One region of the Blautia sp. 1001283B150304_161114_C9 genome, then DNA from elsewhere that is predicted to be linked to it. Evidence: riboswitches for the same ligand, from Rfam matches in the RefSeq annotation. Region 1 holds a riboswitch; the other holds the start of a gene.

Region 1 (5,349 bases):
CCAAGAACCAATGTCAGCCAGAAATATGCAGGTTGCCATGCGATTTTATAAGAAATATAATCGCCATATATTGGAATAATACTTTTCCATCCGTCCTCTCCTGCTTTGGTAAAGATTCTCCAGTTGGCAATGATCTGCAGAAGCCACCATGCGAATGCGATCATCAGATACATACCGCCCAAGAGCATCAGACTGCTGATAGCTATAAGACCCATTTGTGTTCCTCCATTTCTTTTTGTGAGATATGATACAATGTATCATTGGTGTAGATGCGTAGTTGAGAACTATGTTTGTTCTCCTGAAGTATTTATACTAAACCCATTAAAGCATATTCTCAGGAGTTCGTCAATTATCAAAGAAGATTGTAAATTTTATATTTGATAGTTGGCTACGTTACTGTAAGGAACAAAAATAACGTTTGGCCATAAGTGAGAAAACTATTGTTGCTGTGGCGTAAAACATATACTGTCAGTGAATGAAAAGCTGATAAGAGAAGGGTATAATGAGTGTAATAAAGATGAGTGAATTATAACAATCCTCTAAATGAATTACTGAAGATTGTACATAAGTGAGGTGAAAACTATGGCAGCAATACTTATGATCGCTTACATAGCGGCAGCATATTGGGCGACTAATAAGATATGGTGGTCTAAGAAAGTGTATGTTTATTCCAATGCAACATACTTCTACATGACACGTTTTATTATCTGTATGGTTGCAGGATTTGTGACAATACCCATTGCACTGCTGCTGACATTGGTCGGTAAAAACTGAAATAAGAGGGGAAAGTAATATGGAAGCACTGGAAACTCAAACACAGCCTACACAGGAAAAAGAAAATGCTGTGACAAAGCAGAATATGAAGTATACCATGAGTTCTTCAAGAGGAATTTATTTATCGTGGCTGACGGGAAGGATTTACAGCACAATTCTTGCTGATCACGAAAAGCTGACTATAGATATAAAGCCGGTAAAGAAGAATATGATTCCTGTGATCTATTATGAAGATATTACGGCAATACTTATGAACTACAAAATACCAGGATATTATATATTTTTCATTTGTCTGGCAGTGATTTCCTGTTTTTCTAATCCTGGAATGATCATATGTGTTCTTCTGTTTATATGGGCAGGCTCAAATTATAAAATAACGATATGTCTGAGAAGCGGGAACAAAGCGGTTGTATATTCCAACAGAAAGAAAATAGCTACAGCATTTGTAGAGGATATTAAAGAAAGAGCGAAGATATAATTAATGGTAAATGTTACAAAAGAAAAGGGGGATAACTATGGCAGCAAAAACAATTATGAAAAGGATTGCAATAGCAGCATTATCAGCGGTTATTTTACAGGGAGTAACACCTCTGGACAGTTTAAATGTATATGCCTCAGAGAATACAGGCGCAAGCTATACAGCATTGGATCTGTATACATATATACAGGATCAATGCAGTACAGAGTATACATTAACGGAGAAGGCGGAAACTTTTCTGGAAGAACATGATGATTTTTTCCCTGCTTCACCAGAACTGGTAATACCGGATGAAATGATAGATGCAGAACTGGATTTTCGCCATATCAACAAAAATCCATCCAGATATGGTGATAAGCTGATGAGAATTTCGGACGCATACGTAATACAGGTTCAGGAAGAGGAAATGGAAGAAGGACATTATCTGACATGGCTAAATCTGATAGATGGAGAAGAACAGCAGTATTCTGTTTATTATAATGGAGAATTGGATGATGTTTTCGAGGATGATACAGTAGAAGTAACCGGTCTGCCGCTTGGAACCAGTTCATTTGAGAATACCGAGGGTGGAGACACGCTTGTTGTTGTATTAGCGGGCTGTAGGGTTAACAATATTGATTAAATGGAAATAAAACTCAGAAAAAAGTCACAAATGATATTGAAATAAATGCCTGTATGTAGTATAATCAGACGCAAATAAAAGAAAATTCTTCGGGGTTGTGGTGATCAGCATCAGCTGAGATTCCCTACCGGCGGTTATAGTCCGCGACCCGCTTCGGCGGCTGATCTGGTGAAATTCCAGAACCGACAGTATAGTCTGGATGAGAGAAGAACACGCGATATTTACCATACGTGCTCATTACCCCGGATATGATCCGGGGTTTTTTATATGTTGAAGAAAATCTTCATTATATAAAAAGCTTGTGGAATTTTCTTTTAACAGGGTATGAGACATATCCATAAAGAATAATTTCAAAGGAGAGAAACAGTATGAGTGAACAGGTATTAAGAAATGGAAATGCGATGGCAAGGAGTAAGACGAGAACCGTTACACAGATAGCCATGCTTGGCGCTATCGCAGGAATTTTAATGAATCTGGAGTTTCCGCTTCCTTTCCTGGCACCGACTTTTTATCAGCTGGATTTTTCAGAAATCCCGGTACTGGTTGGCTCATTTGCAATGGGACCGATCGCAGGTGTACTGATCGAGCTGGTGAAGATTCTTGTGCATCTGGTAACAAAGGGCTCTATGACAGCAGGTGTAGGCGATGTGGCAAACTTCATCTTTGGATGTACATTTGCAGTTCCGGCAGGTCTGATCTACCGCTATAAATCTGTTAAGAGCAGAAAACATGCAGTGATCGGAATGGCAGTTGGAACCGTACTTACAGCAGTAGTTGCATGCTTTATCAATGCATTCGTGTTACTTCCGGCATACGGAAAGGCTTTTGGAATGCCGGTAGAAGCATTTATCGAAATGGGAAGTGCAGTACACAGTTCTGTAAATAATCTTCTTACATTTGCAGCAATGATCATTTTCCCATTCAACATATTCAAATATGCTCTGACATCCCTGATCGTATTCCTGATCTATAAGAGAATCCGTGTAGTTCTCAAGGGAGATTGATTTTATATCTGATAAAGAATAAATTGGCAATCCAATAAATAAAAAAGAAGAACAGTCGTATGATGAAAAATCTGTGGCTGTTCTTTTTTTATGTGCAAAAAATAATTACGGAAATTTTCAGACAGACTTAAAAAAGATACGATAATATGGTAAGATAAAACAGACGATATAAACATCAGAATGTGAGGTTTATGAATAGCGAAAGGAAGTATCCATTATGGGACAGATACATAATATTGAGAAACTGACAGACTGTAAATTTTTGAATTTGTATCATTTAAATGCAACAAGCATTCACAACACTCCTGTGTCATATTTTGTGGCATCCCGTGCGAAGAGTATTAACGAATTAAAAATAAAAACAGGTAAAAATACTCCGGATGGTGTAATTATTTACAGTCTTTACGGAGAGAAAAAAGACAGGGTTGTATTGGTACGTCAGTACAGATATGCAATCGGCGGATACATCTATGAATTCCCGGCAGGTCTGGTAGAATCGAACGAAGAATTCCATGAGGGTGCAGTAAGAGAAATGTACGAGGAAACAGGACTGAAATTCGCACCGCTGAAAGTAGATCCTGCATTTGAGAAACCTTATTTCACAACGGTTGGCATGACAGATGAATCCTGCGCAACTGTTTATGGATATGCGGAAGGTGAAATCAGTAAAGATGCACAGGAAGACACAGAGGAAATTGAAGTTGTACTTGCTGACAGAGAAGAAGTAAAGAGAATCCTGAAAGAGGAAAATGTAGCGATCATGTGCGCATATCAGCTTCTGCATTTCCTGCAGGATGAAGAACCTTTTGCATTTTTAACGAAAGAGCTTTAACAAGAAGAGATCCGTTTCAGCGCAAGAAGAATCCTGAATATGATTCTGAAAATTGACTGATGAGTATCATTAATATTTTATACAGGAGCAAAAAAAGATAATGGATGAGCGTAAACGAAGTTTACGAAAAGAAATAGTCAGGCTGGCACTTCCAATCGCACTTCAGCAGTTCATGACAGCCCTGGTCGGAGCATGTGATGCGATCATGCTGGGAAAGTTAAGTCAGGATGCCATGTCAGCCGTATCACTGGCCACACAGGTTACTTTTGTATTTAATCTGTTTATGTTTGCATTTATGGCAGGCGAGAATATGTTTGTGGCACAATATTATGGAAAAGGGGATTACACAGGTATTTCCCAGGTGTTCAGCCTTGTGACAAAGATTTGTGGATGTATTGCAGTAGTATTTCTGGCAGGAACCCTTTTCTTTCCGGAACAGCTCATGAGAATCCTGACAAATGAGGAAACTCTGATCGTTCTGGGAAGTGAGTATTTAAGAGTCATCGGCATTTCCTATGTGTTTTCGGGAATTGCACAGATTTTCCTGGCAATGATGAAGAACTGTGGTGCAGTAAATATGAGTACCCTGATCAATGGGGTTATGGTAATTCTCAATATCGCATTGAATGCTGTTTTCATTTTTGGCCTGTCCGGCTTCCCGAAGATGGGGATTAAAGGTGCTGCACTGGCAACCGTACTTGCAACAGTTGTGCAGTTCCTGTGGAGTGTTGGTTATGTATTGTGCAGGATCAGAGCTGTGAAATTCAGTCTCAGAAGCTGTGAGAAAAAGTTATTTGGCCGTTTCTGGCAGAAAACAGTTCCGTTACTGATCAATAATCTTGCATGGGGAATAGGTTTTTCCATGTATTCTGTGATCATGGGACATCTGGGAACGGATGCTGTTGCCGCCAATGGAATAGCGAATATTTCCAAAAATCTTGTTGTATGCTTCTGCCTCGGACTTGGAAATGCAGGCAGTATCATAGTGGGAAACCGTCTTGGTGCAGACCGCCTGCAGGAAGCAAAAGAGGTAGGCGAGACACTTACCAAAACTGCGATTATTGCAGGAATTGTATCAGGCCTTGTCCTGATTGCCTTATCCCCATTTATCACAAAAATGGTAGATCTCACCCCGACAGCCCGCGGATATCTGCAAAAAATGCTGCTGATCTCTTCCTATTACATCGCAGGAAAATCAGTAAACTGTATGACAATAGGAGGAATCTTCGCAGCAGGCGGAGACTCCAAATTTGGAATGCTGTGTGATTCTGTAACTCTGTGGTGTATCATTGTTCCTCTGGGATGCATCTGCGCATTTATCCTGAAACTGCCGGTTATGGTTGTCTACTTTGTACTCAATCTGGACGAGATCATTAAACTGCCAGTGGTCTATAAACATTATAAGAAATATAAATGGATTAAGAATCTTACATAATTTTACACGTTTCACAGGCACATATACCGGATATCCGGGACTATGTGCCTGTTTTGTTTTAATGATATTTATGCATCCGTGCATAATAACTGATGCATAAGATCACAGTGGCTCCGCTCCATGCTGCAATCTCTGCAAAGAAAATACCGTCCTGTCCGATGAAATGGGGAAGAATCAGTGCAGCACTGATACGCATGACAAATT
Region 2 (5,349 bases), on a different contig from region 1:
TGTCCGCAGTCACAACGCTGTGATCCAAAAACGTCTCCTGTCAGGCACTCTGAATGCACACGGCACAGGACGTTTTCTCCAGCTCCGATTTCACCTTTTACCAGTGCTACATGATGTTCCCCATTCAGGCGGTTTACAAATCCATACGCCATAAACTCTCCGTATCTGGTCGGCATTTTTGTGGTCGTCACGCGATCCACCAGAATATCATGGCATTTACGATAATTCTGAATATCTTTAATTGTTATGAATTTAAGATTCCACTTTCCGGCAAGTTCCCGTAACTCAGAAGTCCGCATCATAGTGCCGTCTTCTCTCATAATTTCACAGCACAGCCCGCACTGTTTTAACCCTGCAAGTCTGCACAGGTCTACAGTTGCCTCTGTATGTCCGTTTCTTTCCAGAACACCGTTCTTCTTCGCCAGAAGTGGAAACATATGTCCGGGGCGTCTGAAATCTTCGGGTTTTGCATTCTCATCCACACATTTCATGGCAGTAACAGAACGTTCTGCCGCAGAGATTCCTGTAGTGGTGCTGATATGGTCTACGGAAACAGTAAAAGCAGTTTCGTGATTATCTGAATTTTCTGCTACCATCTGCGGGAACTGCAGTTTTCTTACATATTCCTCAGACATTGGCATACAGATAAGTCCTTTTCCGTGAGTTGCCATAAAGTTAATATTTTCTGTTGTGGCAAACTCTGCTGCACAGATAAAATCTCCTTCATTCTCTCTGTCCGGATCATCCGTTACCAGAATAATTTTTCCATTCCGAAGTTCTTCCAGAGCTTCTTCTACTGAATCAAATCCGTTCATTTTTTCTCTCCTTATGCAATGTATTTTTCTGATACAATATATTTTTCTGTTGTTAAGAGGGCAAAATCATTCGTATTGGCTGCTTATCTGGTTCGTGTCAGGCAGATAAAACATCCACTGTACAGTTCTGCATCAATCGAATAACCGCTTTGTGGTTAATTCTGTCAAAAGCCATACTTGTTCAGAAAATCCCGTGTAATATTACTTTTTATCGGCTGTTCTTTCACAGGCGTTATTAATTTTTCCACGTATTTTCCAATTATGTCTGTCTCCAGATTGACGATATCTCCTTCTTTGCGTTCTCCGAGGACTGTAATCTTTACTGTATGAGGAATTGCAGAAATGGAAAAGTCTGTTTCTGAGACTTTTGCCACTGTAAGACTGATTCCATCAACTGTTACAGAACCTTTTGTCACAATATATTTCATAATTTGTGGTGAAGCCTGAATGGTGTACCAGACAGCATTATCATCTCTGCGAATTTCCGTGATTTTTCCTGTTCCATCCACATGCCCGGCAACAATGTGTCCTCCAAATCTTCCATTTGCAGGCATTGCCCTTTCCAGATTTACATGCTGTCCCAAAGAAAGCTGAATCAGCGCAGAACGATTCAATGTCTCATGCATCACATCTGCTGTAAAACCATCTTCCAGACATGCAGTTACAGTGAGGCAGATTCCATTTACAGCTACACTGTCCCCTGTTCTCAGATCATCCAGAATTTTCTCTGCCCGTATCGTAAATACTGCTGAATTTGCTCCTTTTTTTATTTTTTTCACAGTTCCCAGTTCTTCAACAATTCCCGTGAACATTACTCTTCACCTCACTCTCTATAAGAAAATCATCTCCTATTCTGATTATTTCGCTGTTTTTTAATAATATTGCGCTGGCAGGATCAGGAAATCCTTTTCCTTCTATCGGTGTCTTTGCACTTTCTCCCCCAAAAAGTTTGGGTGCTATATAGGTCTGGACTTTCTGAACAATACCGCTTTCGAGTGCTGACCAGTTTAAAGTGCCTCCTCCTTCCAGTAAGATACTGTCTATCTTTGCAGCTCCCAGAAGTTCCATTAGTCTGTTTAAATCTATGTGTCCGTTTTTTTCCGGGACATCCAGAACTTTACATCCCATATCTTCATAATTCTTTATCTTCTGCTGGTCTTTACTGCTGGTTGCAAAGATTGTTGGAATTGTCGCTGCTGTTCTTACAATCTTAGATGTCAGTGGTGTTCTCAGATGGGAATCACAGATAATACGCACAGGATTTCTGCCGTTTTCCAGTCTACAGGTGAGCATCGGATCATCTGCCAGCACGGTTCCCACTCCAACCATAATTCCTGTATATTTCAGTCGCTGTTTCTGTACATGAATTCTGGCAGCTTCTCCTGTCACCCATTTAGATTCACCTGTATAAGCGGCAATTTTCCCATCCATAGTCATTGCATATTTCATGACCACATACGGTTTTTTATTTTGGATGTAATAAAAGAATACTTCATTCAATTTATCGCACTCTTCTTTTAAAATATTTTCTGTTACTTCAATTCCATGATCCTTCAAAATCCGGATTCCTTTTCCTGCAACCAGCGGATTAGGATCTGATGATCCGATGATCACGCGTCTGATTCCGGCCTCCAGGATTGCATTCACGCATGGAGGCTGTTTTCCATAATGGCAGCAGGGTTCTAAAGTAACATATATAGATGCTCCTTCGGGTTCTTCCGTACATGCTGCCAGAGCTTCTCTCTCCGCATGGAGTTCACCGTATTTTCTGTGATATCCCTGACCAATGATCCTTCCGTTTTTAACGATCACAGCACCTACCATCGGATTAGGTGCTGTAAAACCCATTCCTTTTTGCGCCAGTTCCAAAGCCATTTTCATGTACTGCCTGTCCTGTTCCATATCCGTTATATTTTTCAATCCATCATCTCCTGCTCTTTTATAACAATTCCATAAAAATTCCATAAAATAAAGCCCCGGTGTTTTTTCAACATCCAGGGCTTGGTAATTAATATTTGATATGAATTATCTTCCGATGAATCTGACTCTTTATTTCATCACTGAAATCACTTTAATTGATATAAAAAAGCTCTGGAATAAATTAATTATTCCAGAGCAGTCAGCTTTCACAGATCAGTTAATTCTTCTGTATCTCTACTGTTATCTTCTTTCATCCAGACTGTACTGTCGGCTTCGGAATCGCACCGAATCATGCCTTATGGCTCGTGGGCTTTACCACCGGTAGGGAATTGCACCCTGCCCTGAAGATCTTATTTTATTTTTATCAGCAATTTTTGCGATTTATCTTGCTGATGTCTGACAGTATACTCTCAACTTTTATCTCTGTCAAGATTTTTTTCAGGAAAGTAATCTTCTTACCATATCTGCATTAAATGTCACACCTGTCAGGTGATCTACTTCAATCTGGTACAGGGCATTGGCTGCGATATGCTCTGCTGCCTGTTCCAGATCACGAATACCGCTTGTATTTTTATGCAACTCAACGATGGCATTCAGACCCTCTTCTGTTACTACGCATTCTTCTGCCTTGAGGCTCATGCGTTTCAGAACTTTCGGAAGAACATATTTGGAGAAGATGATCTTCTTCTCTTCTGATGTATAATCCGGGATATCGATCACTGCAAAACGGGACATAAGAGGTGCGCTGATCTGGGATTTATCGTTTGCCGTAGCAATGGGATAAACGCCCACTGTGGGCACCATACATTCCATATAGTTATCTGTAAATCCAAGGTTGTCAAGCAGAGTAAGAAGTACGTCTGCAGGGTTTCCGTTGCCCTTACCTGACGCTGCTTTATCAAGCTCGTTGATAATAAATACAAGGTTGGATTCTCCTGCTGCTGAGAAAGCTTCCATGATGATTCCGGGCTTTGCGTTTGCATAGATTCTGGAACTTCCTGTAAGCTGTTCCGGATCATTGATGGAACTCATATCCAGAGTTGTCCAAGGCAGTTTCAGGATACGGGCAACTGCGTATGCAATCTGGGATTTACCTGTACCTGCAGGGCCTACAAGGAGAAGTCCGTATGCAGGAAGTGTATGGGTACGGTTGATCTGGATGATGGTTTCAATGATACGCTGCTTTACAGATTCCATTCCGTAGAGTTCCTCATCAAGAATCCTGCGCGCTTCCTGAGGATCGATTGCTTCAAAGTAGTTATTCTTCCACTGAATGTTCATCATAATGGACAGTGCACGCTGAGCGTGGCGTCTCTCTTCCGGAGATACCTCATGAGAGCGGGCAACTGCAAGGTTTCTTCGAGCCCAGAGACGAATATTATCCGGCAGAGTTCTTCCGGCACAGGTCATAAAGTCAGTGATGCTCTGAATGCTTGTCAGCTTCATCTCGTCCCCTGTTTCTTCCTCATCTTCATCCTCAACAATCTCTGCAGGTGCACTGCTTGCAAGAAGTCTCTCGATCATAAACTGAAGAAATCCGTCCTCTGCGGAAAGTTTCGTGCCGCCGCCAAAAGCAGTTTCACGAATCTTATAAACTGCATAACCGTTCTCTTTATTCTCTCCTGAAAGGCGCACATTGATATGATTCTCCCCAAGCCATTTCAGAAGACTTACAAATCTTGAATCAATACTGATGATATCTGCACTGAAAACGCCGTCATCCTCTTTAAATTCAAAGGATGTACGTTTGATTGGATTAGTAAAAATACCGCAGGAATGATGTTTCCACTGACGGCTGCTGTTATCCAGAATCATGATCGGTTTCTCAGGGGAAGTCTCCTTTTCATTAGACTGGAAAGTAGTGTAGGTACATTCAGACTGTACACCTGGTTTCTTGTCTGAAGCACCGCTGAAATCAAATACTGGCATGGTAAATACTCCTTTTATCTTATCATACAACGCATGACATATTTCTGTTACGCATCTCTGCAATCCTGCCGGAAGCTATTTATTATTCTAGCAGAATCTTTTCTTTTAATCAATTCTGTAAATGTATTTATTGCATAAATATTCAATAAATTATATCCTCATTTATTCCCCCAAAATCATTGACGGTAACATTCGCAGGCCTTATAATAGTAGTAACTGAGAATTTCCAGAAACTCTCTGGAAAATCGGAATTTACTTTTAGGAGAGCAAAATGAGCAAAATTATTTTAACCGGTGACCGCCCAACAGGCCGCCTTCATGTTGGACATTATGTTGGTTCATTATCCGAGCGTGTTCGTTTACAGAACTCCGGCTTATATGATGAAATTTATATTATGATCGCAGATGCACAGGCATTAACAGATAACGCTGAACACCCTGAGAAAGTTCGCCAGAACATCCTTCAGGTTGCCCTGGATTATCTTGCATGCGGCATTGATCCTGAGAAGTCCACTATCTTTATCCAGTCTATGGTTCCGGAGCTTACAGAGCTTACTTTTTATTATATGAACCTTGTTACTGTAGCACGTGTACAGCGTAACCCTACAGTTAAATCCGAGATCCAGATGCGTAATTTCGAGGCAAGCATCCCTGTCGGTTTCTTCTGCTATCCGATCAGCCAGGCT

What was found. A riboswitch is a leader RNA that binds a small molecule or an ion and turns the genes downstream of it on or off. The one in region 1 is predicted to bind FMN.
Region 2: another riboswitch for FMN. It lies ahead of ribD (bifunctional diaminohydroxyphosphoribosylaminopyrimidine deaminase/5-amino-6-(5-phosphoribosylamino)uracil reductase RibD); the one in region 1 lies ahead of I4V44_RS00800 (ECF transporter S component).

The regions. Positions count from the first base shown of each region.
Region 1 covers NZ_JADPGO010000001.1:179,226-184,574, reverse strand. The annotation lists gene I4V44_RS00820 (DUF5684 domain-containing protein) at 1-215, opposite strand, end outside; gene I4V44_RS00815 (hypothetical protein) at 583-774, shown strand; gene I4V44_RS00810 (hypothetical protein) at 794-1,252, shown strand; gene I4V44_RS00805 (hypothetical protein) at 1,290-1,874, shown strand; FMN riboswitch at 1,956-2,089, shown strand; gene I4V44_RS00800 (ECF transporter S component) at 2,243-2,878, shown strand; gene I4V44_RS00795 (NUDIX hydrolase) at 3,096-3,710, shown strand; gene I4V44_RS00790 (MATE family efflux transporter) at 3,811-5,145, shown strand; gene I4V44_RS00785 (MATE family efflux transporter) at 5,204-5,349, opposite strand, start outside.
Region 2 covers NZ_JADPGO010000002.1:155,586-160,934, reverse strand. The annotation lists gene I4V44_RS01995 (bifunctional 3,4-dihydroxy-2-butanone-4-phosphate synthase/GTP cyclohydrolase II) at 1-815, opposite strand, end outside; gene ribE (riboflavin synthase) at 980-1,627, opposite strand; gene ribD (bifunctional diaminohydroxyphosphoribosylaminopyrimidine deaminase/5-amino-6-(5-phosphoribosylamino)uracil reductase RibD) at 1,608-2,717, opposite strand; FMN riboswitch at 2,974-3,088, opposite strand; gene I4V44_RS01980 (AAA family ATPase) at 3,174-4,664, opposite strand; gene trpS (tryptophan--tRNA ligase) at 4,936-5,349, shown strand, end outside.